DNA from 2 places in the Paenibacillus shenyangensis genome. Region 2 is predicted to be linked to the other one. Evidence: riboswitches for the same ligand, from Rfam matches in the RefSeq annotation. Region 2 holds a riboswitch; the other holds the start of a gene.
What was found. Region 2 has a riboswitch for S-adenosylmethionine ahead of metA (homoserine O-acetyltransferase MetA). Riboswitches for the same ligand answer to the same signal wherever they lie in the genome.

Region 1 (15,927 bases), on a different contig from region 2:
AGGGTACAGTTTATGGAGGGTCTCTTTTTTGTGTTTATTTTACATACGGCCGAATCGGATCCAGTCCTCCGGTGATTTCCATAATATTACCTGTAATAAAGTCCGAATCGGTCTCACACAGATAGGCGATCACACGAGCAATATCCTCACCGCTTCCCGGCCTGCCGCGCGGTGTCTCGCCATCACTCATGCCGAGTACCTCATCGATTCGCTTCTCCTTGTTGTCTCCGCGAATATCACCGGGACAGATCATATTCACCGTAATACCGCTTGCGGCTTCTTCTACAGCCAATGTCTTGGTAAAGGAAACCAGACCGACTTTGGCTGCAGCATAGACGGCACGATGCGGCCAGGCTCTGGATTCTGCTGCATGACCAAAGCCAAAATGAATAATTCTTCCCCATTTGCGCTTGCGCATCAGTGGCAGTACCCGATGATCCAGCAGCATAGCCCCAATCAGATTCCCTTGCAGCATGTCCATAATCTCGGAACGTTCATATTCCATAAATAAACGGCGTTCCCGGATAAAAGGACCCGCGTTGTTCACCAATATATCCACACTGCCCAGCTGTTGCTCAACTTCATCTACAAGCCGGTCAATATCCTTTTCTACTGATACATCTGCCTGCACAGAAATACAGCGTACACCCAGCTGCTGAATCTCCTGCTGCAGCTGCAGAGCTTCTGCTTCACTGTGTACATAATTTAGAGCAATATCATAGCCCTGACCGGCCAGCGTAAGCGCCGTCATTTTGCCAAGTCCCTTGGCGCTTCCTGTTATTAGAGCGATTCTGCGTTCCAATATGATGCCTCCCTGGTCATTCATCCTCAATTCGAGTTCACTAATAGTGTACAAACTAGTGATAGCAGATGTCAAAAGGTAACTACTAATCATACCTCACTACAGGGTACAGGTTGAATTCAGGCTGTATTTTGGATAGATTAGAATGAGAGTATGATTATCGGTAGAAAGGAATCTTGATCATGAGTGCCAATAAAAATAAAACGAATGCCATGCGCATTCTGGATAAAGAACAGATCCACTACCAGATCCACGAGTACGATCCGGAAGACGGTCAGATTCACGGCAATGCTGTAGCTGCCAAAATTAACAAACCTGCCGAGATGGTCCATAAGACGCTGGTAACCCAGGGCAAGCAGGGACTTCATATCTTTGTCATTCCGGTTGGTGCAGAGCTGGATCTCAAACAGGCTGCCCGCGCTGCTGGTAAGAAAAAGCTGGAAATGCTGCCGGTTAAAGAACTGCAAAAATGGACGGGGTATATCCGCGGTGGCTGTTCGCCAGTAGGGATGAAAAAGCTGTATCCCACCTTTATTGATCACCGGGCAACCCAGCTGGATCAAATCATCGTCAGCGCAGGCCGGATCGGCACCCAGATCGAACTGCACCCGCAGGAACTGGCTCAGGTTGTGCAGGCAAAGTTTGAGCAATTATGTATATAAAATAAGGCCTGGTTCCTCTCTTGATGAAAGGAACCAGGCCTTGTGAACATTTAACAAATGTATGGTGCAGCCATAGACTTTACTAATAAGCACTCCCTGTATCTTTTACATTATATGGGAGAAATACTTTTCCGTCAGGTAAACTCCAGTTGCCTGCTCTCATATAGGGATCTTCCTTGACACTAATGTTTAACGTTATCCCAGTATGATCAAACAGTAGCTGAACTCCTCCAAAGTGTCCTACTCCATCATCACTATAATTAAAAGAAGCTCTGCCCTGATCATCCACCATTATCGTCGATTCTACCTCTACACTCTTATCTACCGTTCCTCCCATAACCCGATCTTCACTCAATTCGACAGTTGCTGTATTATTATTCACTCTGGATATCACAAGACGAGTGACGGTTCCATCAATTTGTCCGCTATTCATCTGCAAATCGTTGAGTGTCCATTCTCCTTCATATACAGCCAGATTAAAAGAAGAACTCTTCTGCAATACTTTGCCACTGATCCAGCCGACTGTTCCTGCATTTGTACTCACTTTATACCATGTTCGTCCGTCGCTATGATCATACACCGTTTCGTGTAGATCATTCAGAATAGTATCTGCTTTGACAATGGCTATAGAACTACTGTTAATGGATGGCTGCTGACGAATATTTGATTGCTGCGAAGTTCTGAGATTATCATTCGTCTGTTGGCTGTTTTGCGCTGTCAATTTAGGCATCTCTTTAAAATTTTGTCCATCTGACTGTGCTACTACCTTGCTGCTAACCCAACCGATTTGACCATTGGATACTTTAATTTTATACCATATGCGCTGATCCGAAGGGTCACGATACTTGGTATGTAAATATTGCAAGTCCTGATCCTTGCTGCCAATAGCGATCGACTTGGAATCAATATCTGGAAGCTGACGAATATTAATCGTACTTTCCATCGTCCGCCAATAGGAAACTTGCTTTTCCAGATCGGTTTCGCTCACTTTGTAACTTTCTTTAGCATTGGATTTCTTTTCTTTTTTATCAGTTGGCTTTTGTACTTTTTCGTCTTGAGGGGAGGTGGACTGTGTCAATCCTGCTGGAGGATTGCTGTCTGATGTAATATTAGTAGTCTCTGTATCCCTGCTGCATCCTCCAACACACAAAATTCCAGAAAGTAGAACTGCAGAAATCATCATTTTTTTCATTACTGGCTAACCCCTTTAATTTTATATCACCCGGTATGTATAAAGGTGTATTGCATTTGTTCATTAATTATAGAAAGACATCGTACTTTCCTGTTTGTATGATTCCAAAGATGTTTGGAAGGCCGAAGTATTTCCACATGTATATATCGGTTAATTCATCACATATACTTAATTTATTTACATTGGGACAGGCTATCCAAGAATACGTTTCATTTTATAACTACGAATGCTTTCAGAAAAAACTAAACGACCGTTCCCCGGTGGAATACCGAGAAACGGTCGCAGCATAATAGTGTCTCTTTTTTCTTGTCTACTTGACAGGGTTATGACCAAACTACGAGTTGTCTTTCTTGTTAACAATAAATAGTATCTTTTCTTATTTCGTTTCGAAGGCCGGGATTACAGCACCTTTGTACTGCTCTTCGATGAATTTCTTGGTATCGTCGGAAGTCAGTGCTTTTGCCAGCTTCTGGATCGCTTCGGAATCTTTGTTGTCTTCACGGGATACCAGATAGTTCGCGTATGGTGCGCTGCTGTCTTCAACTACCAGTGCAGATTTAGGATCAATTTTGGCTTCCAGTACATAGTTCATGTTGATCATCGCCATATCAACCTGGTTCAGCTGACGAGTCAACATTGCTGCATCCATGGGTATAAATTTCAGGTTTTTCGGGTTAGCAGTAATATCTTTTACATCGGAAGTGATATTGGTTTTGTCTTTCAGTTCGAGCAGACCATTATTTGCCAGCAGGATCAGTGCGCGGGCACCATTGGATACTTCATTCGGGATTGCAATCGTTGCGCCGTCAGGAAGCTGATCCAGGGAAGTGTACTTTTTGGAATATCCACCGAATGGCTCGATGTGTACGCCTTGTACCGTTACCAGATTCATGCCGCGGGATTTGTTTTGCTCATCCAGGTAAGGCTTGGTCTGGAAATAGTTCGCATCCAGCTTGCTGTCATTCAGCTGTACGTTGGGCTGAATGTAATCCGTGAATTCAACGACTTCCAGGTTGACCCCTTCTTTAGCCAGAATTGGCTTGAGGTGGTTCAGAATCTCTGCGTGTGGAACAGCTGTTGCACCGACGCGCAGTGTAACTTCCTTGCTGCCTTCAGCTGCGCCAGATGAGGCGGAATCTCCAGTATTTTTATTGCCGCAAGCTGCGACGACAGCGATCAGCATGATGCTGATCAGAGCGAGTGCCCATTTTTTCATTGTGTGTTATCCCCTTTAAGATAGTTTGGTATATAGGATGAAGATATGAAGTTCAGAACGAATGATACAGGCTGTACCGACGTTTCTTCCTTATTATCTTCTTGAAAAATAAATCACCAGACGGTCGCCAATCATCTGCAGTACCTGCACAATGATGACCATCAGCACGACAGCTACCAGCATAACGGCTGTCTCATAGCGGTAATATCCATAGTTGATCGCCAGGGTTCCAAGTCCCCCTGCGCCTACCATACCAGCCATCGCCGTATTGGAGACGAGAGCGACGACAGTGACTGTCAGACCAGCGATCAGTCCAGGCATCGCTTCCCGGATCAGTACCCGGGTGATGACCTGCCATACGGAAGCGCCCATCGCATGAGCAGCTTCGATTACGCCGCGATCGACTTCACGCAATGCTGTCTCTACCAGTCTGGCAAAAAACGGCGCTGCTGCAATGACGAGCGGCGGAATCGTTCCTTTGACACCAATCGTCGTACCGACCAACTTATCCGTCAGCGGCAGCAAAGCCACGATCAGGATAATGAACGGAACCGAGCGAAGAATATTCACAATTACCGATAGTACGCTGTATACCACACGTATAATAGGCGATGTCGAGCGAGCCGACATAAACAGGATAATTCCCAGCGGCAATCCCAGAATCAGGGTGAACAATGCCGAAGCACCGAGCATGGCGAGTGTATCCTTTGTAGCTGTACCAAACTCTGTCCAGTCTACCTGCGTAAAATCAAGTGCACCTACATCCATTACTCAATCACCTCCACATCCAGGCCTTCGCCGGTCAATATCTCAATCGTACGGCGGATCAGCGCCTCTTCTCCCTCAAAACGGACAATCAGCTGTCCGTAAGGCACATTTTTCAGTGTGGAGATGGTTCCCTGAATAATGGCAAAATCTACCCCCGTCTGACGCACGGTCTGTGACAGAATAGACTGGTATGTCTTATCTCCCAGGAACGAAATCTTTACAGCCAGTGCAGAAGCACCATGTGGTGCAGATAGCGCCGTATCCAGCAGTTCAGCCTGGCTGTACTCACGGCTGATAAAGTCGCGGGTAACTGGATGCTGCGGCTTCAGGAACACTTCAGCCACAGGACCCTTTTCCACAATACCGCCCTGATGGATAACAGCGACACGATCGCAGATGCTCTGGATCACATGCATCTCATGGGTGATCAGCACAATGGTCAGGTTAAAACGGCGGTTGATATCCAGCAGCAATTTGAGAATCGAATCTGTCGTCTGCGGGTCGAGTGCGGATGTCGCTTCATCACAGAGCAGCACATCCGGATCACTTGCCAGTGCACGGGCGATACCGACACGTTGCTTCTGTCCACCGGACAGCTGGGCCGGATACTTGCTTGCATGAGCTTCCAGACCGACCAGCGCGAGCAATTCCTCTACTTTGGCACGTACATTCTTTTCCGGGGTCTTGACGAGCCGCAGCGGAAAAGCAATGTTGTCATAGACGGTAGCCGAAGACAACAGGTTAAAGTGCTGAAAGATCATGCCGATCTTGCGGCGACGGGCTTGCAAGGCTGACTTGCTCAACCGGGTCAGATCCACTCCATCGATCCATACCCGTCCGGATGTTGGTCGCTCCAATAAATTAATACATCGTATCAGTGTACTTTTACCAGCACCCGAATGGCCGATAACACCGAAAATCTCGCCACGTTCGATCGAGAGATTCAGTTCGGACAAGGCAGGGGTTACATTTTTGCCTTTGCCATAGGTTTTGGTCAAATTCTCCAGTTGAATCAAGCTGCTGGTCCTCCTCCTCGCATCTTGCTCTATTTCAAGCTTTCATGCTGTTATGTCCTTATTTGTTCTTCAAGCGACCGCTTTATACACAAAAAGAGCCCTTTGCAGAAAAGGGCTCTCTATCATCTAGATATTGCCTTCTCATCTGCCAAAATCGCAGGATGCTATAAATTATGCATCTGCCATTTTGAAGGATTTAGCACCATGTCATTTGGAAAATAAGACCTTAACGGTCATTTCCAAATCGGCTGCCGGGTTTCATCGGGCCAGTCCCTCCACCACTCTCGATAAGAAAATATGAAAACGTCGAATGAAAATCTTTACTCAGTATATTGAAGATCACATCGTTTGTAAAGCAAAAATATATGGATTTTCGATAGATTCAGCAAAATTTCATCAAATAGTCTTTAAAGTTCATCAGAATACTTGGGATTAGTAAAAAGTTACATATTTAAAGGATGAAATTGGTCAGCGTGCTAATAAACTTGCCTCTGGATGGGCTTTGGAGCCGTTTGGTAGCAAGTTAGTGGGCTTTAGTACTTTTTCGTCCAGGTGGGCCGAATATGTTAGAGCTTTTTTGTTTTTGATGTTGGAGGAATAGTTATGCAAAGAAAATTGATTTTCATGGACTTTAATTTTGGTGAGGCGGGTGTTGTTGATTTGGGGTTTGGTTCGTGAGAGGATGTTTCATTTGCTTCGTGAGGGTATGCTTCATTCGCTGCGAGAAGAGATTCTACCATTCTCTCCGGTTAAGAATGGAGATCCTGAACAACCGCTTGCAGCGGTCGATCTCCATTCTTAAATGTCGGTCATTGGTAGAATTCTCTTCTCGCAGCTAGAGGAAGGTGGGAATTTTTGTTTTAGACAAAGATAGGGGCACTACGGTAAATGTTTGCTGTGTTTGCTTATATGTGGCTCTGTCTAGCGATACCAATAAAAAAGCCGTCCAAATAACTAATGGACGGCTGGAGGATCAATTAGACGAATGATCTGTAGAATACATAATATGCAGATGCGATATAAACTCCATTTTTATGTGCGAACCTGATTGCAGACTTAATTCATAAGACACTATACGCAATCAGTGTACGGTACCTGTCTTCTGATCGGCTGTCCTTGTACCTTCTCCCCATGCGTTGGGTGCTAGGCGACCGTAGGAACCGCGGCTGAGCTGCCATACGCGCAGACTCATGTAGCAGAGAACACCGAACAGGAACTGAATAATCAGGGTATGTGACATCGTAGCGAAGAAGTAGACTTCCGGTACATACATGGTGAAAATATTGATTGCTCCGCTAACGAATTGCAGCAGGATCAGCAGGATAGCCAGCAGACCCATTTTGCGGATGCCCGGATTATGCGGATGACGACGATAGGCATAATGGGCGAGAATAGCGATCACGATCACGAGTGCGACAGCAGCCACACGGTGCAAAAAGGCTACTGCGACACCGCCGGACAATTCAGGGATAATCGCTCCATTACAGAGCGGGAAGCCCGAACAGCCACCACGGGAATCGGTATGCGTAACAAATGCTCCTGTGTACACGACGATATACGTAAAGATTGTAGCGAACCAGGTCAGGTTGCGGAACCCTTTGCTAACTGGAGGCTCATCGGCGATATCATGAATCTTTTGACGAAGATGCAGTCGGCGTGCACTGAAGGCGAGCAGCGCGGAGCTGGCAAATGCGATCATCGAGAAACCGAAATGCAGTGCCATGACTGGAGACGATTGGGAGAATACTACTGCAAATGCGCCCATAATCGCCTGCAAAATAACAAAGAACAGAGTGAATGCAGCATACACGCGCAGCTCTTTGTTTTTATTAAAGAACATAAATCCGATAAAAGAAAACAGTGCCGTAAGTCCGGCAAATCCGCTGACTGCACGGTGTGAATATTCAATCAATGAAGCGATCGTGTAAGCCGGGATAAATTGGCCGTGACACAGCGGCCACTGGGCTCCACATCCCATACCGGAACCTGTTTTGGTTACGACGAGGCCGCCCATCGTTGCGAGAAACATGGCGAGACAGGTTATATAGCTCAGCCATTTCAGTTGCTTAATTGTTATTAGTGGCTTTTTGGCCATGATGAGAATCACCCGCTATTTATATGATAGTGACGTTCATTTGAAGTCAATCTTATTATATCAATTCTGGCTCGTTCCTAGCGGCAGGTTTGTGACAAAAAATGATCAATCTCTGTAGTATGACAGAATCGAACAGGTGTCGATATGATGTTTGATACCCGGATACAGGATTTATAAAAAAGCAGCCTCTCCTGCATTCCGTGAGCTTGCGGTATCCTGGTAAATTCGTGTTACCCTGATTCCGGCAAGCTCCATGCTTGGAGAAAGCTGCTTTTTAATATGGCAGGATGATCTTCCATGCCTTTCTAAGTGATCAAATGATCATCCTTTATATTTTTCCAAGTGTACATTCTTACTCGGCTGTCTGTGTATTCAGCGCCGCATATACAGCTACTGCACGATCGAGGAACTGCTCAATCTCCTGGCGTGACTTGCGGGCTTTATTTACAAAGCGAACCAGTTCTTTGCCGTTGGCATAGGCTACAAAACTTGGGATACCCATAATATTCTGCTCCTGGCTCACATCTCCTACACTCTCCACATCCACTTCGACCAATTGCAGACGATCTGCATACTGGGCTTCCACTTCCGGCATGAATGGATCGATAAATTTACAATCTACACACCAGTCAGCTTTGTAGACAGCTACAGTCAGTTTGGCAGAGTTAATAGTTGTATAAAAGCTTTCGCTTGAATTAATCATTTGCATGGGGTTATACCCTCCTTGATGAATAATAAATAATCAGGCTTTGCGAGATTGCAGGCGCATCAGTGGTGTCAGTAGCTTACGCAGCGGCTTCGGATACGAAGACAATTCCTCTGCACGTACTACGCGCAAGATCACCAGCATCACCGGATACACTATCAGTGTCGCTATTCCTACCATACAACAACCGATGAAAAATGCAACCCTGTCGTTCATCCATGCCGTCAATCCGATTCCTGCCTGATTCAGGCCAAGTCCGACCAGTGCAAGCACAACAACCGTAACCAGGAATCCCGGCCAGCGGCTGCCCAATACAGAGAAGTTAACGACCTGATGCAGGGAGCGCAGATTGAGAATCGTAATCAGAACAAAACATAATCCGGTCGCAGCAATAATACCGTAGATGCCAAGAAACTGCGACAGCACCAGGCTCAATACCAGTTTGAGTGCAATTCCGGCCAGTACATGGACCATCGAGCGATTTACTTTATTGATTCCGATCAGCATGGAGTTGCTGGTCATCATCGTAATCTGGAAAATCGTACAGATAGTCAGCAGCGCAATAATACTTGGTGCATCTGCCCCTACGCTGTCACGTGAGCTGAACAATAATCCATTAATACAATAAGCAGCGGTCGCCAGCATCAGTACAATTGGAACACCGGTGAGTACCGAGATTCGCAGGGCAAGGGTCATCTGTTTTTGCAGATTCTCCTGTTCTTTGCGGGCATAGGCGGCCGAGATAATCGGAATCAACGAGGTACTCAGCGCTATCGCCAGAATCGGGGGAATACCCGCTATACTCTGCGCACGCTGTCCCAGAATCCCGAGTGAAGCCGTTGCCGCCAGATTGCCAACCTGATCAATCAGCAGCGGTTTGATGATGGTACTGTCGATAATATTGACTGCCGGAATCGTCAGGGAAGCAATAACGATTGGAATCGATAATTTGAAAATATCTTTGTAAATCCGGCTTAACGGAATAACGGCTTCCCCGTCTGCTCTCACTTCCAGACGGTTCGCGGCATCCTGTTTGCGCAGCTTGAGTGTAAAGTAAATCATTACCACAAAAGCACCAATACTGCCGAGTACACTACCAAATGAAGCTGCTGCAGCAACTTCCACATCCCCATAACCAATACGAACCAGCAGATACGCCAGCAAAATGGCCGTAAACACACGAGCAAACTGCTCTACAATCTGGGAGACACCGCCTGCGATCATCATATTGCGTCCCTGGAAATAACCACGCATCATGGCAATCGCCGGGAACAACAGCAGTGATGGTGCAATCGCCTGCAGGGATAATGCCGCCGCCGGCTCCTTGGACAACATTGCATAATAAGGCGCTCCGAAGTACAGAAGCAGTGTCATGACCACCCCTGCCGCTCCGGCAAACAGCAGTGCTGCATAATAAATGCGCTGTGCTTCATGCGGACGTCCCAGCGCATATCGCTCGGATACCATTTTACTGAGTGTACTTGGAATACCCGCTGTAGCGACGGCCAGCAGCATCAGATACACGTTATTGGCAATCGAGAAAGCCGCATCCCCGGTAAAACCTAACAAATGCTCCAGCGGTACACGCTGAGCCAGTCCCAGCACACGGGCGACCAGTGCCGCCACGGCCAAGATGATCGTTCCTTTGATAAATGATTCTGCCTTAGCCAAAATAATTCCCCTTCTCTCCAGTCACATCATGGATGCATACTAATTAAATCGTTTCATTATATGTTTTGCTTTGTCACCTGCTGACTATTGTAGGTACAGCAGGAATCAGCAATAAAATCCTGAAGCTTACAGACTGTCTATGTAACCGAACCGGCACAAAAAACCGGAAGGCTGATTGGCCTTCCGGTCGTCGTCTTACGTCAGCATTACTATTATAGACAAGCTGTTGCGTAATTCGCAATGCACACTCGCTTAATGTACCACAATCCAGATAATCCAGACGATGATCATAGCCAGCTGCAGAATAATTTTTACAATGGCACTGGACAGCAGTCCTAGCATCGTTCCCCAGGCTACTTTGAGGGCAGTCTGGAAGTTCTTGCCGCTGATCAGCTCTCCGGCAAGTGCACCGATCAGTGGACCCAGTATCAGACCGAAGGCCGGAATAACGAATGGACCGATAATCAGACCGATAGTCGACAAAATAACCGACAGCCTCGTCCCACCGAACTTTTTGGTGCCATAGGCGCTGACCAGATAATCTGTTACAAACAGCACAACTACGATAACGGTCTGGATAATCCAGAACCATGGTCCAAACTCAGCGAACGAGAAAAACCATCCGTATACGAAAAATGCAAAATATATCGCCAATGCTCCCGGCAGTACAGGATATATCGTACCCAGCATCCCTACCACAAACAGAGCAATGACCAGTATCCAACCTATTACTTCCATCATTCGTCTCTCTCCTTTGACCGTTTCGTGCGATCCGAATCGGCACATCATCATTCCTGTCATTCAGACATTAACTTTGGGGTGTCTTCATACTGCATCTACTCTGTATCCAGCGCAGATCAGCATAATCGTTCCCGTAGATATACTCTACTATTTGTATACCTGTATACTGTCCAAATGACACATTGGTTTCAAAATGCAGGAGATCAACAGAACACAAAAAGATTAGATCAGGATATGATCGCGAATGACTTCGACAATTCCGTCATCATTATTGCTGGCTACCACCAGATCAGCTTCTTGTTTGACCGTCTCCTGAGCGTTACCCATGGCTACACCCAGTCCTACTGCCTGAATAACAGCCAGATCGTTCAGACTGTCACCTACCGCGACGACTTCGGACATGTCAATATTCAGCAACTGGCAGACTTCGGCAATACCGGCTGCTTTGTTAATGCCGAGTGGATTAATCTCCAGATTGTGCGGAGAAGAGTTCGAAATCTCCAGACCGCCCATATCCTGCAGTGCCATCAGGATCTCATGACGCAGCTGATCGTTTTCGGTATTATAACCAAATTTGAGCCATTCTATTTGCTCCAGCGGTGTATTTTCCAGCCAGCGGTCACGGTTGTACAGACGCTCGACAGCGTACGCCCAGAACCATACATCCTTCTCTACAGCCAAATCATGCATCTTGCGTACCAGATCCGGGTCCAGCAATGTACGGCGATATAGTTCGCGCGGTGTTTTCCACACCTCACTGCCATTGACGGTAACCATCGGTGTCTCCAGTCCGAGCTCCTGTCCATAAGGTAATGCACTGCTGGCTGCGCGGCCGGTAGAGAGACAGACATGAATGCCTTCATCCATAGCTTTATTGATCCATTTGCTCGTCTCCAGGGTGATTTCGTGATTATCGTTGAGCAGCGTGCCATCCATATCGAGAGCGAGCAGCTTGTATTTGCGTGTTGTCATTATGAGGTGTTCCTCCATCCATTTTCTTTATTTATTTGTAAACTGTGAAGTTAACAGCTACGAATTATGGCGTATCAGAGGTATTTTAGCATATTATGCTCAACGCTCACAAAAGCTTTTGTAAAGTGGACGTTAGAATGGTACATGGCAACAGCAGCTACGTTTGTGATATAGATGTGGTGTGGAGATGTATTTAAGTGGTTGACATTGTATCCACTCCGGTAAGGAATAAGGGCACGTCCTCCGGTGGAGTAGAGGAATCTATGAATTAGGAGTACATGTAGATTCCTCTATTCCAATGTCGTCCTTTGCCCTTATTTCCTTGCCTTCGTTCCGTGCTGTTTGCATACTTCATACTTGTTATTTCTTGTTTTTTTACTTTTTACCTCTTAAATATTCACTTCATAATTAATCACGTTGTTACTGACTCTTTTATTTTAAGGGATTGCTGGTAATGGGTTGTACCTTGTTCAATATATTGAATTTGATTCTGCAACAAAAAATGACCAGCAGTATACCGGTCATTTCGTCAAAACCTGTCTATTTCCATTAGGATTGATTTATTCAAATCCCAATATTATTTTAGTTAGACGTCATGGATGAGGCCATACGTTTTTGCTGTAATTTGCGGAACAAGATACCATGGCGTGGAGACAACAGGAACGTAATAATGAAAAAAATACCTGCTATAGTTACGATACTGCCGCCGATCGAGGCATTCAGTATATAGGCAGTATAATAGCCCACAATAGAGCTAACAACGCCAACGATAACGCTGTAAATCAGCATTCGGCCAAGGCGGTCGGTCAGCAGGTAAGCGGTAGCAGCAGGGATAACTAGCATACCTACAACGAGAATGGCACCTACGCTCTCAAAAGAAGCTACTGATGTCATCGATACCATACCCATCAAGAGATAATGGAACAGCATGACCGGAATACCGCAGGCTGCTGCCATCGCCGGATCAAAGGCGGTAATTTTGAACTGTTTGTAAAACAGTCCCAGCAGCGTCAGAATAACCAATAATGCAAAGCCCAGCATCCAGACCGAGCGTGGTCCCATATCCATACCATTCATCATCCAGGTATCCCATTGTACATAGGCGATCTCGCCAAACAGGACACAATCCAGATCCAGATCGATATTGCGAGCATTCAGACTGACCAGAATCACACCGACAGCGAACAAAGCGGTAAAAATAATACCGATCGATGCATCCGACTGGATACCGGAGCTTTGCAGCCATTGAATAAGAAATACGGCAATCAGCCCCAGCGCAGTGGCTCCGATCATCATCGCCATCGAATCTCGCCCTCCACTCAGCAGAAAGGCAATCGCAATCCCCGGCAGTACCGCATGACTGATCGCATCGCCGATCAGTGCCATTTTACGCAAAATCAGAAAGCAGCCCAGCAGACCACAGCTGGCTGACATTAGTGCTGCCGTCAGCATAATCCAGAAATCACTGCTCATGCGATACACCTCCCTTGTTGTTCCATTCCAGCCGATTCCGTCGATGCTGCCACAGGCGGGCAAGCCATCCCCGTCGCGGTGCAAATAGCGCAGATATTGCAAAAATCAGCGTCGCTGCAAGCACGGTAACAGGTCCTGTCGGCAGTTGGGAGACCATACTGCTCGATACGGTTCCTGCAGCACCACTGACAGCACCGAATATCCCTGCCAGTATGATCATAATATGCAGACGATCTGTCCAGTAACGTGCTGCTACCGCCGGAGTGATCAGCAGCGCCGACATCAGCACTACACCGACTGCCTGAATACCTGCTACGACGACAAATACAGTCAGCAGTAGAATGATCTGCTCCAGCCAGACAACCGGCCAGCCAAGTCCCTTTGCAAAGCCCCTATCAAAGCTCACGAGCTTGAACTGCTTGAACAGCAGGGTACAGACAGTAATCAGTACGATGCTGATACCGGTGAGCAGATACAGATCTTCCCGCATCATGGAAGCTGCCTGTCCAAACAGGAATTTGTCCAGCCCACTCTGTCCACCATTGCCGCTATGCTGAATGCGGGTCAGCAGCAGGACACCAATCCCGAAGAAAAAGGATAAAACAATCCCCATTGCTGCGTCCTGCTTGATCCGGGAATATTCGGTAATCCAGCGGATTCCCACGGTTGCCAGCATACCGGCAATTAGCGCACCGATCAGAAATCCGGCCGTCGACTTCACTCCCAGCAGCATAAAGGCAATACATATTCCCGGCAGGGCCGCATGAGCAAGTGCATCGCCGATCAGGCTTTTCTGCTGCAGCACCATAAATGAGCCAATAACTCCACTGCTAAGACCAAGCAGCATGCAGCCGAGAATAATCCAGCGAATATTGGGATCGTTAACGATATAAACAAGCATATCCATCGCTATTATTCCTCCTATTTCCCCGTCATAATCATGCTGCCGCTATCTTGTAAAAAGGTCAGCCGACCACCATACGTACGCTGCAGCATCTCGGTATTGAATACCATCTCTACCGGACCTGCTGCGATAAGTTCACGATTCAATAGCAGTACATCGTCAAAATAGGCCTCTACCGTCGATAGATCATGATGTACGACCAGTACGGTCTTACCCTGCTGCTTGAGCTGTTCCAGCAGAGTAATGATCGCTTTTTCAGTAGCGGCATCTACACCGGCAAATGGTTCATCCATTAGATACAGATCAGCCTGCTGAGCAAGCGCACGGGCAAGAAAAACACGTTGCTGCTGGCCTCCGGACAGCTGACTGATCTGACGGTTCGCATAATCCGCCATGCCGACTTTGGACAAGGATTCTATCGCTATCTCTCGTTCCTGCCTTCCTGGACGCCGAAACCAGCCAAGTCGTCCGTAAGTGCCCATTAATACCACATCCAGCGCATTGGTTGGGAAATCCCAGTCTACCGATTCACGCTGCGGCACATAACCGATCCGTTTACGCTGACTGGCATAAGGCTGTCCATACACACTAACTTCACCACGGATTGCAGGTACCAGTCCGAGCATCGCTTTGAGCAAAGTAGATTTGCCGGCTCCATTGGGGCCAATTAACGCGACCAGCCGGCCTTCGTCCAGCTTAAACGATACATTTTGTACAACAGGCTGTTTATGATAGGCTACGGTGATTCCTTGAGCATGTAACGGACTGACTGCTGTATGATCAGGCATATTTACAGGTTTTTTATTCATATTGATTCCTCCCTTGTTGAATTGGATTTGAATATAAGGGTCATTGGTGATTACCGAAGTGCTTTTACAATCGTCTCTGTATTATGGCGAACCATCCCTATATAGTCTCCGGCAGCACTGCCTTGTTCACCCAGCGCATCCGAGTATAATTCACCACCGATACGGACAGTATGTCCCTGCTGCGCAGCTCCGGCGATAATAGCTTCCATAGAGCGGGCAGATACACTGCTTTCTACAAAAACAGCCTGGATACGGCGCTCTACCAGCATATCGCGCAGCTCACTTACATCACGTGAACCATATTCGGAAGCTGTGCTGATCCCTTGCAATCCGCGGACTTCGATATCATATGCATCTCCGTAATAACCAAAAGCATCATGACCTGTTATAAGTACGCGGCTTTGCTTTGGAATGCGGGCAATTTGCTGCCGGACTTCTTTATCCAGCTGCTTCAGTTCAGCTAAATAGGCTGCTGCATTGATCCGGTAATCTTCTGCATGACCAGGATCGGATGCGATCATCGAATCCCGAATCTGCTCGACTGCCTGCATCCACAGACTCACATCGAACCAGATATGCGGATCATATTCGCTGGAATTCTCCTCGCTCTGCCGCAGCTCACTGGTCGGAATTGAAGCTGTTACAGCGGTTACGTCACGTGTCCGACTCATTTTCTCCATAATATTTGTCATACTGCCTTCCAGATGCAGTCCGTTATATAAGACCAGATCGGCTTCATCCAGCTTGCGGATATCACCTTGGGAAGCTTTGTACATATGAGGATCCACGCCGGGGCCCATCAGACCGGTTACATATACATGCTCTCCGCCTACTTGACGGGCAGCATCCGCGATCATCCCTGTAGTAGCTGTAATCCGAAATTTGCCTGTAGATTCGGCT
Region 2 (15,927 bases):
CCGCTGATCATGAAGAATCGCGCGCTGCAGGCTGTTATTTTCGGTCTGGAGGGTGTACTGATGCCGCTGCCGGAGAAGCAGGATATTTACTTTGGCGGTACACCTGCGCAGCTGCCTCCATTAACTTATGTACCAGAAGAGCCTCCTACAGTGGAAATGGATGAGAATGGAGTACTTGGCAGCGCAGGCAGCCCATCATCAGAAGGCAATGGCAAGCCGGACCATTCGGTTACAGAACCGTCAGCTCCATCTACGGTAGATGGCGAAGCGGATAGCAGCACAGGTACCGAAGCCGCAGGTACTTCGGCTGATACTGAGAAAGCATCGTCTGATGGACAAAACAACACATCCAAATCCAAAGACAGCACATCACCTGCCCAGTCGGAACCGGCTCAAGATGCATCAGCTGTTCAGAGCAATGATGGGGAAGATACTATCATGGATAACCAGCCGTCACCGGAATGGGATCCTTCGGTACTGAGTAATCCTTTGTCTCATGAATATATTTATCGTGAATATCTAATGCCCGGCTCCATTGAACTGCTGCAGCAGCTCAAAGAGCAGGATGTAACGGTACTGCTCGCGACAGATCGGCCGGATGCCAAGGAAATTATGGAACGTCTTGGTATTATTGATTATTTTGCATCGATTATTCAGGCGCAGGATATTGAACATCCGAAGCCCGATCCGGAAGTGTTCGTGCTTGCGGCAGAATCGGTCAATGTACACCCTTATCATTGTATGGTTATCGAGGATTCCGCAGATTGCCTGCGTTCTGTGCGTGAAGTCGGCATGAAGACGATTGGTGTCAATATCCAGCACGTTGTGGATCATGCGCACTTTACCGTAGCCAGCCTGACTCACCTGAATGCAGAGACTATGAAAAGATGGATGGAGATTCCTTGATCACTGGTCTATGTTAGAGTGTTCATAGTGAAAACATGCTAATAAAGTCTAGCAGGCTATCTAACCCATCTGGAACAGAATGGTAGCCGCCGTGAACAGATAATTTGCTTGAATCAGATGAACCGTAACCTATTGCAAGACACAAAAAAAGCTGTCCCGATCCCTGTTTACAAGCAGGGCAGGACAGCTTTATTCATTTCAGATCCAGTCTTTTTTGCGGAAAGTGAAGAACATGGTCAGACCGAGAATAATCATAATACCAATTACCATCGGATAACCAAAATGCCACTTCAATTCCGGCATATATTCAAAGTTCATTCCGTAGATACCGGTAATTACGGTCAGCGGCATAAATATAGTCGTAATCGCGGTAAATACGCGCATAATTTCATTCGCACGATTGGCGATACTGGACTGGTAGGCTTCACGTAAGTTACCCATCAGATCGCGGAATGTGTCAAACATCTCGGAGACTTTGACCGCATTCTCGTACACGTCACTGAAGTATTTTTGAAGCTGGTCATCGATCAGACGCAGATCTTTTTTATTCAGTGTATTGATAACTTCGCGCTGAGGACCAAGTACACGCTTAAGCCAGAGAATCTCGCCGCGCAGACCGATAATTTCGTTCAGATGCGACTTTTTGGTATTCATCAGGATATTTTCTTCCAGACGTTCAATCTGGTCTTCGATTCGGTCACCGACCGTAAAATAGTTATCCACTACCAGATCGACCAGCAAATACATGAATTTGTCGGGACGACTTACTTCCTCTTCCCACAGAATCGGCTTGAGCGTCCGTAGTTCACTTATTTTCTGACGGGTCACTGTGATGATAAAATGACGTCCCAGGAAAATATTCAATGCACGCAGGAAAATCTCTTCATCGTCAAAACGAATGCTGTTAACAACGATAAAATAATGGCTCTCGTAGATTTCAATTTTTGGACGCTGCTCTTCATCGCCCATCATATCCTCAACAGCCAGATCATGCAGCATAAACAGCGGTTGAAGCAGGATCAGGTCATCAAGACCAGCGTCAATCCAGTAAAATCCCTCTTCAGGAGCCACCAGCGCTTCATTAATATCTTCAATGAGTGTAAAGTTACCAGCATTCACGTGCCGAATTTTCATATTCCTCTACTCCTTTTTTGGTTAAAGTGAGCAGGAAAATACACGGCAATCATACATACTTATTTAAAGCTTCGCTTTATATGAAAAAAGTACCTTTTCAAACATGGCGCGCTCCTCTGGTATCGTATTGTCGTTCATTTCCTGCAGTTGTGACTTCCTGTACTGCCAGCTGGGCCTCGGGTCGCCTTCCATCTTGAAATTCACCTCTTTGGATTCAATTACTTTTATGAAAAACATGAAAATACGTCAAATACTTGTTAAGTATACCGTGGGGACAGCAGGCTTTCAAGCTTTAAAAACAATCATGCCTGATAACTTATTTATCGGCCCAACTTACCCTTGACGATAGGTGCAGAATTAGTATAAATTATGATATAAGTAATTCAGCGCTTGTCGAAATAAGCGCAGCTGGCTTTTCATAAAAAGCAGTTTATATGCAGCAACCATCTTATACTTATACCAATAATTGAATAAAGCGAATCTTATCAAGAGCAGGTGGAGGGACTAGCCCTATGAAGCCCGGCAACCGGCGGTCATATACCGTACGGTGCTAATTCTAGCAGAGATACAGGTACATCCTACGATGAAGTATCTGGTATCTGCTGACAGATGAGAGAGGCGCTTATAGACGTGGACTCCACGGATATGACCTTTCTCAGTATGCAAGACAGAGAAAGGTCTTTTTTGCATATATAGCGCTGTATTCTCCATCTTGCATGCACATCCATATCCATCCAACTTTCATTGACCCCAAGGAGTGAATTCACATGCCGATCAAAATCCCGGATAGCCTGCCCGCCAAAGAAGTACTGGCTGGAGAAAATATTTTCGTTATGGACGATTCCCATGCGTATCATCAGGATATTCGTCCACTCAAAATAGCACTACTTAATCTGATGCCGACCAAAGAAACGACCGAGACCCAGCTGCTGCGTCTGCTCGGTAACAGTCCGCTGCAAGTGGATATCTATCTGCTGCATACCGAATCGCATACGTCCAAAAATACATCTGCCGAATATCTGAACACCTTTTACAAAACGTTCCAGGAAGTACGTCATCTGCGCTTTGACGGTCTGATTGTAACCGGTGCACCGGTAGAAACACTGGACTTTGAAGATGTGAACTACTGGGAAGAAATCCAGGAAATCTTCAACTGGAGCAAAACGAATGTTACTTCGACCATGCATATCTGTTGGGCCTCGCAGGCGGGGCTTTATCATCATTTTGGCGTTCCCAAAGTGGATCTGCCAGAAAAATGCTTTGGCGTTTTCCCACATACGCTCAACAAAACCAATGTCAAACTGCTGCGCGGCTTTGACGAATTGTACTATGCACCGCATTCGCGCCATACCGAAGTGAGACATGAAGATATTGCCAAAGTGGAAGAGCTGGAGATTCTATCCGAATCCGAAGAAGCCGGTGTATACATCGTAGCTACCCGAGATGGCAAGCAGATCTTCGTCACGGGTCATTCCGAATACGATCCATTGTCCCTGAAATGGGAGTATGACCGTGATATCGCCAGAGGCATGGATATTGCTGTTCCCAAAAATTATTATCCAAATGACGACCCAACACGTACCCCGCCGTCCACCTGGCGTGCACATGCCAATTTGCTGTTTGCCAACTGGCTAAATTATTACGTATATCAGGAGACTCCATATGATCTGGGCAATGAGAAATCTGAAGTGGGGCAGTATTCCATTTAGATGCGAGCTTTTACCAGATTGGGAATGAAAAACGTACGATAGGTACCACTAAACTGGCAAATTATCATAACACTGTGCCCAGAAGTATAGCACTGTACCTGGCGCAACATTGATCATCCAAATCACCAACCTACAGCTCACATATCCCGGAGGAGGAAATTACGAATGACGGAACACAACGCAAAAAACGAATCCCTTAATATTGAAAGCCGGCTGGCACAGATTGGCTCTGTGCAGGAACCGGTAACCGGAGCGATTAACTTTCCGATCTATCAATCTACCGCTTTCCGTCATCCGGCACTGGGCAAGAGCACAGGCTTTGACTATATCCGTACGACGAATCCGACCAGAGCAGTATTGGAGCAGGCAGCCGCCGAACTGGAATCCGGTGATGCCGGCTTTGCCTGTAGCTCCGGTATGGCTGCGCTACAGACCATTTTCTCTCTGTTTGGACAGGGCGATCATCTGATCGTTTCCCTGGATCTGTATGGAGGAACTTACCGTCTGTTGGAGCGCATTTTGTCCAAGTTTGGCATTACTGCTTCTTATGTGGATACGAATGATCTGGAAGCGATGGAGCAGATTCGCCAGGAGAATACACGAGCGGTATTTATCGAGACGCCTACCAATCCGCTCATGATGATTACCGATATAGCTGCAGTAGCAGGCTGGGCCAAGCAACACAATCTGCTGACCGTCGTGGATAATACGCTGCTGTCTCCGTTTTTCCAGCGTCCGATCGAGCTGGGAGCGGATATCGTCATCCATAGTGCGACCAAATATCTGGGTGGTCATAATGATGTGCTGGCAGGCCTGATTATTACCAAAGGCAAGGAATTGTCCGAGGAAATGGCTTTTCTGCATAACTCGATCGGTGCCGTACTGTCACCAACCGATTCCTACCAGCTGATGCGCGGGATGAAGACACTCGCTCTGCGTATGGAGCGTCACGAGTATAATGCGACCGCGATAGCGACTCATTTGCAGCAGCATCCGCAGATTGCCCAGGTCTATTACCCTGCACTGCCGGATCATCCGGGTCATGAAGTACAGAATCGTCAATCCAGCGGTAATACCGGCATTTTCTCTTTTAAAGTAACTGATGCACGTTATGTAGAGCCGCTGCTGCGTCATATCAAGCTGATTGCTTTTGCCGAAAGTCTGGGCGGTGTGGAATCACTGATGACTTATCCGGCGATTCAGACACATGCTGATATTCCGCTGGAAATTCGTGATGCGATTGGTGTGGATGATCGTCTGCTGCGCTTCTCGGTAGGAATTGAGCATGTAGATGATCTGATTGCCGATCTGGATCATGCACTGGAAGCGGCACGACTTGAAGTAGAAGGGGCGTGAACAGATGACCAGCAATCAGGAACATAACAATCATCAGACCTCGGCTTCGGCGCGGCATACAGCTGTTCGAGGATCGCAGCAGGCGCGTGGACTGGATACCAAATTGATCCATTTTGGTGGCGAGATTGACCGGGCGACTGGAGCTTCCAGTGTGCCGATTTACCAGGCATCGACTTTTCATCAGGAAGATATACTGAATCCACCGCTGCATGATTACAGTCGTTCCGGCAATCCGACGCGTCAGGCGCTGGAAGATTATATTGCCCTGCTGGAAGGTGGAACCGATGGATTTGCTTTTGCTTCGGGGATGGCAGCGATCTCGACCGCATTTTTCCTGCTGTCGGCGGGTGAGCATGTCATTGTCACCGAAGATGTATATGGCGGTACGTATCGTCTGCTGACAACGATTCTGAACCGGATGAATATCGAGATTTCCTTTGTCGACATGACCAATCTGGAACAGGTCAAAGGAGCACTGCGTCCCAATACGCGTGCTGTGTATATGGAGACGCCTTCCAATCCGACATTGAAAATTACCGATATTCATGCAGTGACCGAATGGGCGAGAGAGCATCATCTGCTCACCCTGCTGGATAATACGTTTATGACTCCTTATTATCAGCGGCCGATCGAACTGGGTGTCGATATTGTACTGCACAGTGCGACCAAGTTCCTCGGCGGTCATAGTGATGTGCTCGCCGGTCTGGCAGTAACGCGTACCGAACAGCTGGGCAAGCAGCTTAAGCAGCTGCAGAACAGCTTTGGCAGCGTGCTGGGTCCGCAGGATTGCTGGCTGCTCATGCGCGGGATGAAGACACTGGGTGCGAGAATGAACCATTCGGAGAAAAGTACCGCCAAATTGGCAGAATGGCTGAGTGGACGCAGTGATATCCAGCGTATCTATTATCCAGGTCTGCCGGAACATCCGGGACATGAGATTCATGTGAGCCAATCAACAGGCTTTGGCTCGGTTATTTCTTTTGATGTGGGTTCGGGTGAACGTGCCAAGCAGGTGCTGGATCGTGTACAGCTGCCTCTGGTAGCGGTAAGTCTGGGAGCAGTAGAGAGTATTCTTTCCTATCCGCCGACGATGTCCCATGCAGCGATGGGTGCAGGTGTCCGGGCAGAGCGCGGTATTACCGATGGGCTGCTGCGTCTGTCCGTTGGACTTGAGGATGTAGAGGATCTGATCGCTGATCTGGAGCAGGCGCTGGGTAATTAGAATGCAGTATATAGCAGTATATAAATGAAGAAACGGATTAGAAAAAATGTATCAAAAGTGCTCTTGCCTGAGGGTAAGAGTGCTTTTTCATTTGCCTGACAGTACGGGGCCTCTTTTGGGACCAGATACATCCATTTTGTAAAGCCAAGTACGGTCTATGCTTCCTTTCACTAAATGTTCAAATTTCATGTATCCGTTCTCATCGTTTATATTCCATTTCAGCGGGTAATGACCCTACGTGAGAACGTCGAATTTATACACATCTGGAGGGAATGCATATGACACAGAACAAATATCCTTTTGACGGCTCGATTGTATTGATTACCGGTGCAAGCACAGGAATTGGACGTGCTGTAGCTACTGCCTTTTTGCAAAATGGAGCGAATGTCGTACTGGCGGCACGCAGTGAAGATAAAATGAAAGAAATTGTGGAAGGCTACGCTGATAATCGTTATCTCATCGTACCTACCGATGTGCGCAAACGTACTGAAGTGGATGCGCTGGTGCAGCAGACCGTAGATCGTTTTGGCAAGCTGGATGTGGTGATCAGCAACGCCGGTGTATCCGTAGCAGGTCCGATTGAAGAATTGACTGATGAAGACTGGGAAAATATGCGCACAACGAACGTAGACTCCCAGGTTTATCTGGCACGTGCAGTCGTACCTCATCTGGAAAAATCCAAAGGTTCGATTATTGCGACTTCTTCCGTATCGGGTCTTGCAGGTGACTGGCCGCACCCTGCATACAATGCCACCAAAGGAGCGATCAGCCTGTTCGTTCAGTCACTGGCATTGCAGCTCGGGGAAAAAGGAATACGCGTCAATGCGATTGCCCCTGCCTTTACCGTCACCGAGATGACCAAGCCAATGATGGAAGAAGGCGGACAAGAACTGGTTGAGAAATTCAAATCACGTGTACCGCTGCAGCGAATCGCTGATGCCGAAGATGTAGCACCTGCTTATCTGTTCCTGGCCAGCCCGGATGCCCAGTATATTACAGGTGTGATCCTGCCAGTTGATGGCGGTACGATTGCTTCGAACGGACAAGGCAACTCACCACGCGAGTTTGGCAATTAATGTTGGATTTGCGATAGGATAAATTGCAGTTAGCTTCCCGTTTGAATATATCACCTGTATAGAGGATGGATACGAGAAGGTGCTAATGAATCCATTGGTTCGGATGAATAATTGTTTTCTTATTTAAAAATGATCTGATTTGTTGATTATATACGTATCACAGGGAGACGCCTTGTATTATGCAGGCGTTTCCCTTTTTATATGATTGGATACAGCACAGGATACTAAAGTGAATAGTTGGCTTTTTATAAGGAAGAGGTAATGGAAAAGCTTCCGGTACACTTCCGTAATAGCATGCGGAAATTGTAACTTTATCGCAAAAAATCACCAGACTGTCATTTCCATCCCTGTTTTTCAAATGTGAAATATGTTACGATAATACATGTCGCTATTGAAATTATTTTAATTTTTAGATATGACAGATATATGACATTACTGGAATATGAATTAAACAACATCTAATTTACTTTTCGACATCATACCTTGATGCCTGAAATAGGTTATAGGAGGCTATAATATGAATACAGTAGATCGTATCCTGGAAAAAGCCCTGCAAGGTGGACGTCTGGACCTGGAAGATACTATTGCACTATATGAATCCGATCAGATTGAGAAAATGGGCCATGTGGCGAATCAGATGATGATCCGCAAAAATCCGGACCCTATTACCACTTTCGTTATCGGACGCAACGTCAATTACACCAATGTATGCGACGTATTTTGTCGTTTCTGTGCGTTTTACCGTCGTCCCGGTTCGGCAGAAGGTTATGTACTATCTGACGAAGTTATCCTGCAAAAAATTCAGGAAACCGAAGATGTAGGCGGAACAGAAATTCTGATGCAGGGCGGAGTAAACCCTGAATTGCCGTTCGAATATTATCTGGATATTCTGCGCAAAATCAAGCAGCACTTCCCGAATATTACAATGCATTCTTTCTCCCCGGCGGAGATTATGAAAATGCAGTTGCTGTCCGGTATGTCGATGGAAGACACCATTCGTGCGATTCATGAAGCAGGTCTGGATTCCCTGCCAGGTGGTGGCGGTGAGATTCTGGATGACCGCACACGCCGCAAAATCAGCCGTCTCAAAGGCTCTTGGCGCGACTGGATGGACGTGATGCAGACAGCACACAAAGTGGGTATGAATACGACAGCAACCATGGTTATCGGATTCGGTGAGTCGATGGAAGAGCGTGCGCTGCACTTGCTGCGTGTCCGCGAAGCCCAGGATGAATGTATCCAGAATGGCTATGATTCCGAAGGCTTCCTGGCATTTATCTCCTGGACATTCCAGCCGGATAATACCAATATGAAAGCAGAGAAACAAACGCCGGAGCAGTATCTCAAGAATGTAGCGATCAGCCGCATCGTGCTGGACAACATCAAGCATTTCCAATCTTCATGGGTAACCATGGGACCGGAAGTGGGCAAAATGTCCCTGCAATATGGCTGTGATGACTTCGGCAGCACGATGATGGAAGAGAACGTCGTATCTGCTGCAGGTACTACCCATAAGGTTAATATCGAGCAGACCCTGGATATTATCCGCGCCGCTGGCAAGATTCCGGCACAGCGCGATACCAAGTACAACATCCTCAAAGTATTTGATGATGAGAGCTACAAAATCCAGCGCGACTTTATTATGCAAAACTAATCATTTTGCAAATGGCATTTTCCTAAAGAAAAATGATCTGTAGTCCTATAGAGGATTACAGATCATTTTATTGTATATTCAATTTCCTGATTAAGTCTGTATGTTATCAATTTGATTATAAATAAAATAGAATTTGAGGTGTATGATGGTGAGTAATAAACGGCTAATTATTCTTCTTCTTATTTTTGCTTTTATTTTTATAATCGTACCTGTTGTAGTATATTATTCGATTCAAGGTCATGGTCAGCCATAAATGTGTATACAAAGATAAGTTTTTTATTAAGTATGCTTTTTAAAAAGACCGACTCTAAGCGAAAGACCTCATTATTCACAGCAAATAGGGAGTACTGTACATATTTCATCCTTGACGGTTACACGTCACACTTTTATAATAATTGAAGCAAGCAACACCTTACACGATTTACATTCAAATATCTATGCAATGATAAAGACATGAGTTATAGCACTGTCCAGTTCAGAGAGAGGGAAATCATCACGCTGCAATTCCCTTCATCGGCATCTATACACTTACCACTTTTGAGCAATGATGTTGAACCCGGCATTTCCTGATATTCAGGTGTATCGGCAGTAAGCATGATCGGTTCATCTCCGTTAACAGATGCTAATGAAGGATTCTGTTGATCAGAGTCAAATCAGGGTGGAACCACGTGTGTATACTAACGCTCGTCCCTTTATAGGGATGAGTGTTTTTTGTTGTTTATACAGATTAAAGTGAGAACATCTAAGGAGGACATTTATTATGGCTATTGAAATCAAATTGCCTGACGGCTCGGTCCGTCAGTATGAAAAAGGAAACAATATCGGAGATGTCGCATCTTCTATCAGCAAAAGTCTGTTCAAAAACGCAGTGGCAGGCAAGCTCGACGGTATCGTCGTTGACCTGAACACTCCACTGCACAACGGTGCATTGGTTGAGATCGTGACCGCTGACAGCGCAGACGGCCTGGAAGTGATTCGTCACAGTACCGCCCATCTGACTGCACAGGCAGTCAAACGGCTGTTTGGCGCCAAGGAAGTCAAGCTGGGCGTAGGTCCGGTCATCGAAGACGGATTCTATTACGATATGGATCTGGAACATTCTCTGAATCCGGAAGATCTGCAAAAGATCGAAAAAGAAATGGAACGTATCGTTAACGAAAACCTGCCGATTACACGCCGCGAAGTAAGCCGCGCAGAAGCACTGAAAATCTTTGGCGAGTTGGAAGATCCATATAAAATTGAACTGATCGAAGCACTGCCAGAAGACAGCATCATTACCATCTATGATCAAGGCGAATTCTTCGACCTGTGCCGTGGTCCTCACGTACCGTCCACAGGCAAACTGAAAGTATTCAAACTGTTGAGCGTAGCAGGTGCTTACTGGCGTGGAGATAGCAAAAACAAAATGCTGCAGCGTATCTACGGAACAGCATTTAACAAAAAGCCGGAACTGGAACAGCATCTGCATTTCCTGGAAGAAGCAAAAAAACGCGATCACCGCAAGCTGGGTAAAGAGCTGGAAATGTTCACATTCTCGCCTCTGGTAGGACAAGGACTGCCAATCTGGCTGCCAAATGGTGCCAAGCTGCGTCGTACATTGGAGCGCTATATCGTCGATCTGGAAGAAAAATTGGGCTACAGCCACGTTTATACACCGGTACTGGGTAATGTCGAGCTGTACAAAACATCCGGTCACTGGGAGCACTACCAGGAAGATATGTTCCCGGTTATGTCCATGGACAATGAAGAACTGGTACTGCGTCCGATGAACTGTCCGCATCATATGATGGTATACAAGAGCGATCTGCGCAGCTATCGTGATCTGCCGATCCGTATCGCCGAGCTGGGGATGATGCACCGTTATGAAATGTCCGGTGCCCTGACAGGTCTGCATCGCGTACGTGCAATGACACTGAATGATGCGCATCTGTTCGTACGTCCGGATCAGATCAAGGATGAGTTTGCACGTGTTATTCAGCTGATCCAGCAGGTATACAAAGACTTTGGTATCGAAGAATACCGCTTCCGTCTGTCTTACCGTGATCCACAGGATACCGAGAAATATTTCCCGAACGACGAAATGTGGGAAATGTCCCAGCGTATGCTGCGTGAAGTTGTGGAAGAACTGGATCTGCCATTCTTCGAAGCTGAAGGCGAAGCCGCATTCTATGGTCCGAAGCTGGATGTACAGATTCGTACAGCATTGGGTAAAGAAGAGACACTGTCTACTGTACAGCTGGACTTCCTGCTGCCAGAGCGCTTTGAACTGGAATATATCGGTGATGATGGACAAAAACATCGTCCGGTCGTTATCCACCGCGGCGTAATCAGTACAATGGAGCGCTTTACTGCCTTCCTGCTGGAGAACTTTATCGGTGCGCTTCCACTGTGGTTGTCGCCGGTACAGGCCAAAGTGATCCCGGTATCGACTGCTTTTGATGATTATGCACGCAAAGTCGAAGATCAGCTGCGTCTGAGCGGTATTACCGTTGAAGCCGATCTGCGCAACGAGAAGCTGGGTTACAAAATTCGTGAAGCCCAACTGGAGAAAATCCCGTACATGTTCGTTATCGGTGAGAATGAGATGAATGCCAACAGCGTCTCGGTCCGTAAACGTGGCGAAGGCGATATCGGTACAATGTCTCTGGAAGAAGCATCCAAGCTGCTGAGCCAGCAAATCGCTGACCGCACTATTTTCTAATTCACACAGAACGCTTGATTATTAACGGCCTAAGCTGTAGTTCATTAACAGCTTCGGCTGTGTAATACGATAGACTCAACCCCGATCCCTGCATAACAACAGGATCGGGGTTTTTCTGTATTTATCGGCACTCAGGTATCTTGCAGATGTATAATTTGCACAGTCACAGTCACAGTCACAGTCACAGTCACAGTCACAGTCACAGTCACAGTCACAGTCACAGTCACAGTCACAGTCACAGTCACAGTCACAGTCACAGTCACAGTCACAGTCACAGTCACAGTCACAGTCACAGTCACAGTCACAGTCACAGTCACAGTCACAGTCACAGTCACAGTCACAGTCACAGTCACAGTCACAGTCACAGTCACAGTCACAGTCACAGTCACAGTCACAGTCACAGTCACAGTCACAGTCACAGTCACAGTCACAGTCACAGTCACAGTCACAGTCACAGTCACAGTCACAGTCACAGTCACAGTCACAGTCACAGTCACAGTCACAGTCACAGTCTATATACAACAGTCATGTACAGCAATATATTCTGCCCAATAAACGGCGTCTCGGTCTCTAGACCGAGGACAGTTTCAGCCTGCTGCCGCTACGATGAAGATGGATTAGGCATTACACTACATATAAGATGTACAGATCGAGCTGAAATAGAGGAAAGTGAGGAATAGAGATGAACAGATATATGTTTCGCAAAACCTTCTGGGGATTGTCCCTGATAGGGGTCGGCCTGGTGTTCCTCCTGAACCGCATGAATATGATCGAATGGGGAATTGGGGATGTCCTGTTCCTGTTATGGCCATTAATCCTGCTGGAGATGGGTCTGAATGAACTTTTGTTCAAATGCAAAAAAGATATTGGTGGATGGATTATGACGATTCTGGGCGGCTATTTTCTGGGACGCAATCTGGGATGGTTTGATTATTCTATCGGCGATATGATTCGTCTGCTATTGCCGGTCATACTGGTAGTTGCCGGTGTGAACATATTGTTTGGCAAAAAGGAAAAACGCCGCCGGCGTCGGGATATGCATCAAACACCAGAAGCACCAGAGCCACCTTCATACGATGCACCACCGCCGCCACCTGTACCGTCTGCACTGGATGATCTGTTTAATGAAAAGCTTGGCAAACAGACACCACCGGAACCGGAAGCGCGCCAGGGATTTGGACAGCAATATGAGGAACCGTCCGAACGGGCATACCGTAATGACCCGGCATTTCAGGAAAAAGAACCTTATACATCCAGTACACCACCTCGTCATCCGCATTATGACTATCCGTCTTCAGGCAACTGGAAGCAGGATAAGCAGCAGTTCAAAAGACAGCTCAAAGAGCATATCAGACGCCAAAAAGATGGGAAATGTCAAAATAAGCAGTGGCATCGGGAGCAATGGAAGCAGTATTATAAAGGTAGAAACTACGGCTCCGCATACGGTCATGCAGAGCAACGATCCGGATTTATTGGCGATGTGCATATCGGCAAAGAGTATTTTGAGCTTAAGCCGATGAATATTTCCCATTTTATCGGAGATACGATGCTGGATCTGACACGCGCCCAGATTTCTTATGGGGTTACGCCAATTACGATTTCCGCTTTTATCGGTGATGTCAAAGTATTTATTCCAAGTGGTGTAGATGTAGCTTTCAGAGCAGAAGGCAATTCTTTTATTGGAGACATGAATATTCTCAGTGATACCAAAGAAGGATTCATGGGTCATATCAACTCTGAGACAGCAGACTTTGATTCGGTGGGTAAGCGTGTCGAGATTACAGTCAGTGTATTTATCGGAGATATTGCTATCAGTCGGGTGGGATGATAAACAATGGGAACAAAATGGTTTAAAAACCTGAAGTGGGAACTGATCGGATTTTTCGGAATGTTTGGTATCCTGATGACAAGCATGATTTATCTAACGCTTAACCAGGGTGCCAATATGAAGTATCCTTTCTATTATTTTGGCGGATTGATCGTTATCTCGCTGGTTGCCGGCTATGTGGCCGGTCAGCGGGTACAGCGTCGTATAGATTATATGCATCTCAAAATGACCCAGGTCGCCAAAGGCAATTTCAATACCCGTATGGCACCGACCGAAGATGAATCATTTAACCGTGTGCATCAGGAATTCAATGAAATGATGAGTACGGTAGAGCGCAAAATGCACATTTTGCAGCAGCTGGGTGAACAGGATGTTATGGAGCGTACCCGGGAGACCGAGACAGCCGTACTGGAAGAAAGGCGACGGATGGCACGTGACCTGCATGATTCGGTTAGTCAGCAGCTATTTGCTATTCATATGTCGGCTTCTTCCCTGCCCAAAGTGCTGGAGCGCAATGAGCAGCAGGCACGTGCTGTGATGGATCAGTTGATTCAGATGTCCCAGCTGGCGCAAAAGCAGATGCGTGCACTGATTACCCAATTGCGCCCGATGGAGCTGGAAGGGCGTTCGCTGCCCGAAGCACTGGATAGCTGGTTTCCCGATTATTGTCGTCATAACGGACTCAAGGGAATGCAGGATGTAGAGTTAAACGGAGAATTGACTGAGGCCAAGGAGCGTCAGCTTTTTCTTATTATTCAAGAGGCACTGGCCAATATTGTCAAACATGCGGATGCAACGATTGTCAGCCTATCCCTGCAGGAAGAGCCGCATCATATTGCCCTGCATATTAGCGACGATGGCAAAGGATTCGATCTGGGTATTCACAAACAGGGTTCTTACGGGCTGACGATCATGTCGGAGCGTGCCGAGAAGCTGGGCGGACAGGCGGAAGTGATTAGTACGCCCGGAGCAGGGACAACGATCCGTATCCATATTCCCAAGTTTGAACATAATTCAGGGGGAGTGAGCAAGCATGAACAAGATCAAAATATTGTTGGCTGATGATCATGATATGGTACGGATGGGTCTCAAAACATATCTGATGCTGGAAGAACAATTTGAAGTGATTGCCGAAGCAGCCAATGGACAACAGGTTATTGATTTGCTGGATCAAAGGGATATTGATGATATGCCCGATCTGATCCTGATGGATATGATGATGCCGGTCATGAACGGTGTAGAAGCGACACGTTGTATTCTTAAAGACTATCCCCATCTCAAAATCGTGATTCTGACCAGCTTCCTGGAAGACGATATGGTCGTGGAAGCGATTGAGGCAGGAGCCGTCAGTTATATTCTGAAAACCGTTTCTGCCGAAGAATTGATTTATGCTCTTCAGGGAGCCAGTCGTGGAATGCCGGTAATGACTGGAGATATCTCTCAGGCATTAACTCGTGGCATCCGTCAGCGCAGTTCGGCGCAAGAAGAATCTTCCGATCTGACCGGCCGTGAACGTGAAGTACTTATGCTGATTGCAGAAGGCCTCAGCAATAAAGAAATTGCAGAAGAATTACATATTAGCATCAAAACCGTCAAGACACATGTCAGCAATCTGCTGATGAAGTGCGAACTGGAAGATCGTACCCAGCTCGCGATCTTTGCCCATCGTAAAGGCTGGGTAACCCAATACTGAGTCTGGGCCTGCATCATAGAGCATAATGACCTCTGATAGAGCAAATCGCTGATATCTTCTTTTCCCATGGAATTTTAATTATTGACCTTGGATTTATTATCTTTTTAATTGTTTTTAATGTGCAATTAAGGTTAATAAGCGAATATAAGAATGTACCGAGTAAGACATACACACGGCATTCATATCATGGGAATTTGGGAGGTATCTTCATGGAAGACAAGAACAGAAATGAATTGAATAACGGCTCCGAGCTCAACGGCCAAAACCATAATACAACTAATTCTAACGAAGCAGGAACTGACAACGGACAATCGCATTATTATTCTTATGGTCCTTTCCAATCGTTTAACAAAGACAAAGAACAGCCTGCAGAATCTCATCAAGATGCAGTGCCGGAAGCCAAAGACGTAGAGGTTACTCCTCCTCAGCCGGTACGCCCGGTCTACAGTTCGGCCCCAGGAAATACGCAGCGCAATGACAATCCAGACCCACTGAATCATATTCACAACAACTACAATGGTAACGGTTATAACGGTAATGGTGGAGATGCCGGTAATCGCAAGCCAGCCCAATTTCAATATAGCAAACCGAAAAGTCCTGTCAAAACAGTAGTCGCTTCTGTCCTCGCAGGGATGATTGTCATGACTG

Region 1: it holds a riboswitch for S-adenosylmethionine, as region 2 does, so the genes downstream of both, H065_RS0123755 (methionine ABC transporter ATP-binding protein) here and metA (homoserine O-acetyltransferase MetA) in region 2, are expected to answer to the same signal.

The regions. Positions count from the first base shown of each region.
Region 1 is NZ_AOIG01000035.1:37,923-53,849, reverse strand. It holds gene H065_RS0123780 (SDR family oxidoreductase) at 35-826, opposite strand; gene ybaK (Cys-tRNA(Pro) deacylase) at 985-1,464, shown strand; gene H065_RS0123770 (SH3 domain-containing protein) at 1,547-2,656, opposite strand; gene H065_RS0123765 (MetQ/NlpA family ABC transporter substrate-binding protein) at 3,033-3,872, opposite strand; gene H065_RS0123760 (methionine ABC transporter permease) at 3,966-4,640, opposite strand; gene H065_RS0123755 (methionine ABC transporter ATP-binding protein) at 4,640-5,656, opposite strand; SAM riboswitch class I at 5,795-5,950, opposite strand; gene H065_RS0123750 (COX15/CtaA family protein) at 6,738-7,751, opposite strand; gene H065_RS0123745 (thioredoxin family protein) at 8,104-8,460, opposite strand; gene H065_RS0123740 (putative polysaccharide biosynthesis protein) at 8,494-10,128, opposite strand; gene H065_RS0123735 (DUF456 domain-containing protein) at 10,381-10,866, opposite strand; gene H065_RS0123730 (Cof-type HAD-IIB family hydrolase) at 11,092-11,841, opposite strand; gene H065_RS0123725 (metal ABC transporter permease) at 12,424-13,314, opposite strand; gene H065_RS0123720 (metal ABC transporter permease) at 13,304-14,221, opposite strand; gene H065_RS0123715 (metal ABC transporter ATP-binding protein) at 14,236-15,027, opposite strand; gene H065_RS0123710 (metal ABC transporter solute-binding protein, Zn/Mn family) at 15,078-15,927, opposite strand, start outside.
Region 2 is NZ_AOIG01000003.1:121,670-137,596, reverse strand. It holds gene H065_RS24985 (HAD-IA family hydrolase) at 1-906, shown strand, start outside; gene corA (magnesium/cobalt transporter CorA) at 1,105-2,040, opposite strand; SAM riboswitch class I at 2,520-2,656, shown strand; gene metA (homoserine O-acetyltransferase MetA) at 2,808-3,749, shown strand; gene H065_RS0102005 (PLP-dependent transferase) at 3,915-5,105, shown strand; gene H065_RS0102000 (aminotransferase class I/II-fold pyridoxal phosphate-dependent enzyme) at 5,110-6,327, shown strand; gene budC (meso-2,3-butanediol dehydrogenase) at 6,606-7,403, shown strand; gene mqnC (cyclic dehypoxanthinyl futalosine synthase) at 7,921-9,057, shown strand; gene thrS (threonine--tRNA ligase) at 9,818-11,758, shown strand; gene H065_RS27270 (hypothetical protein) at 11,890-12,267, opposite strand; gene liaF (cell wall-active antibiotics response protein LiaF) at 12,441-13,586, shown strand; gene H065_RS0101975 (sensor histidine kinase) at 13,593-14,648, shown strand; gene H065_RS0101970 (response regulator) at 14,620-15,279, shown strand; gene H065_RS0101965 (S1C family serine protease) at 15,489-15,927, shown strand, end outside.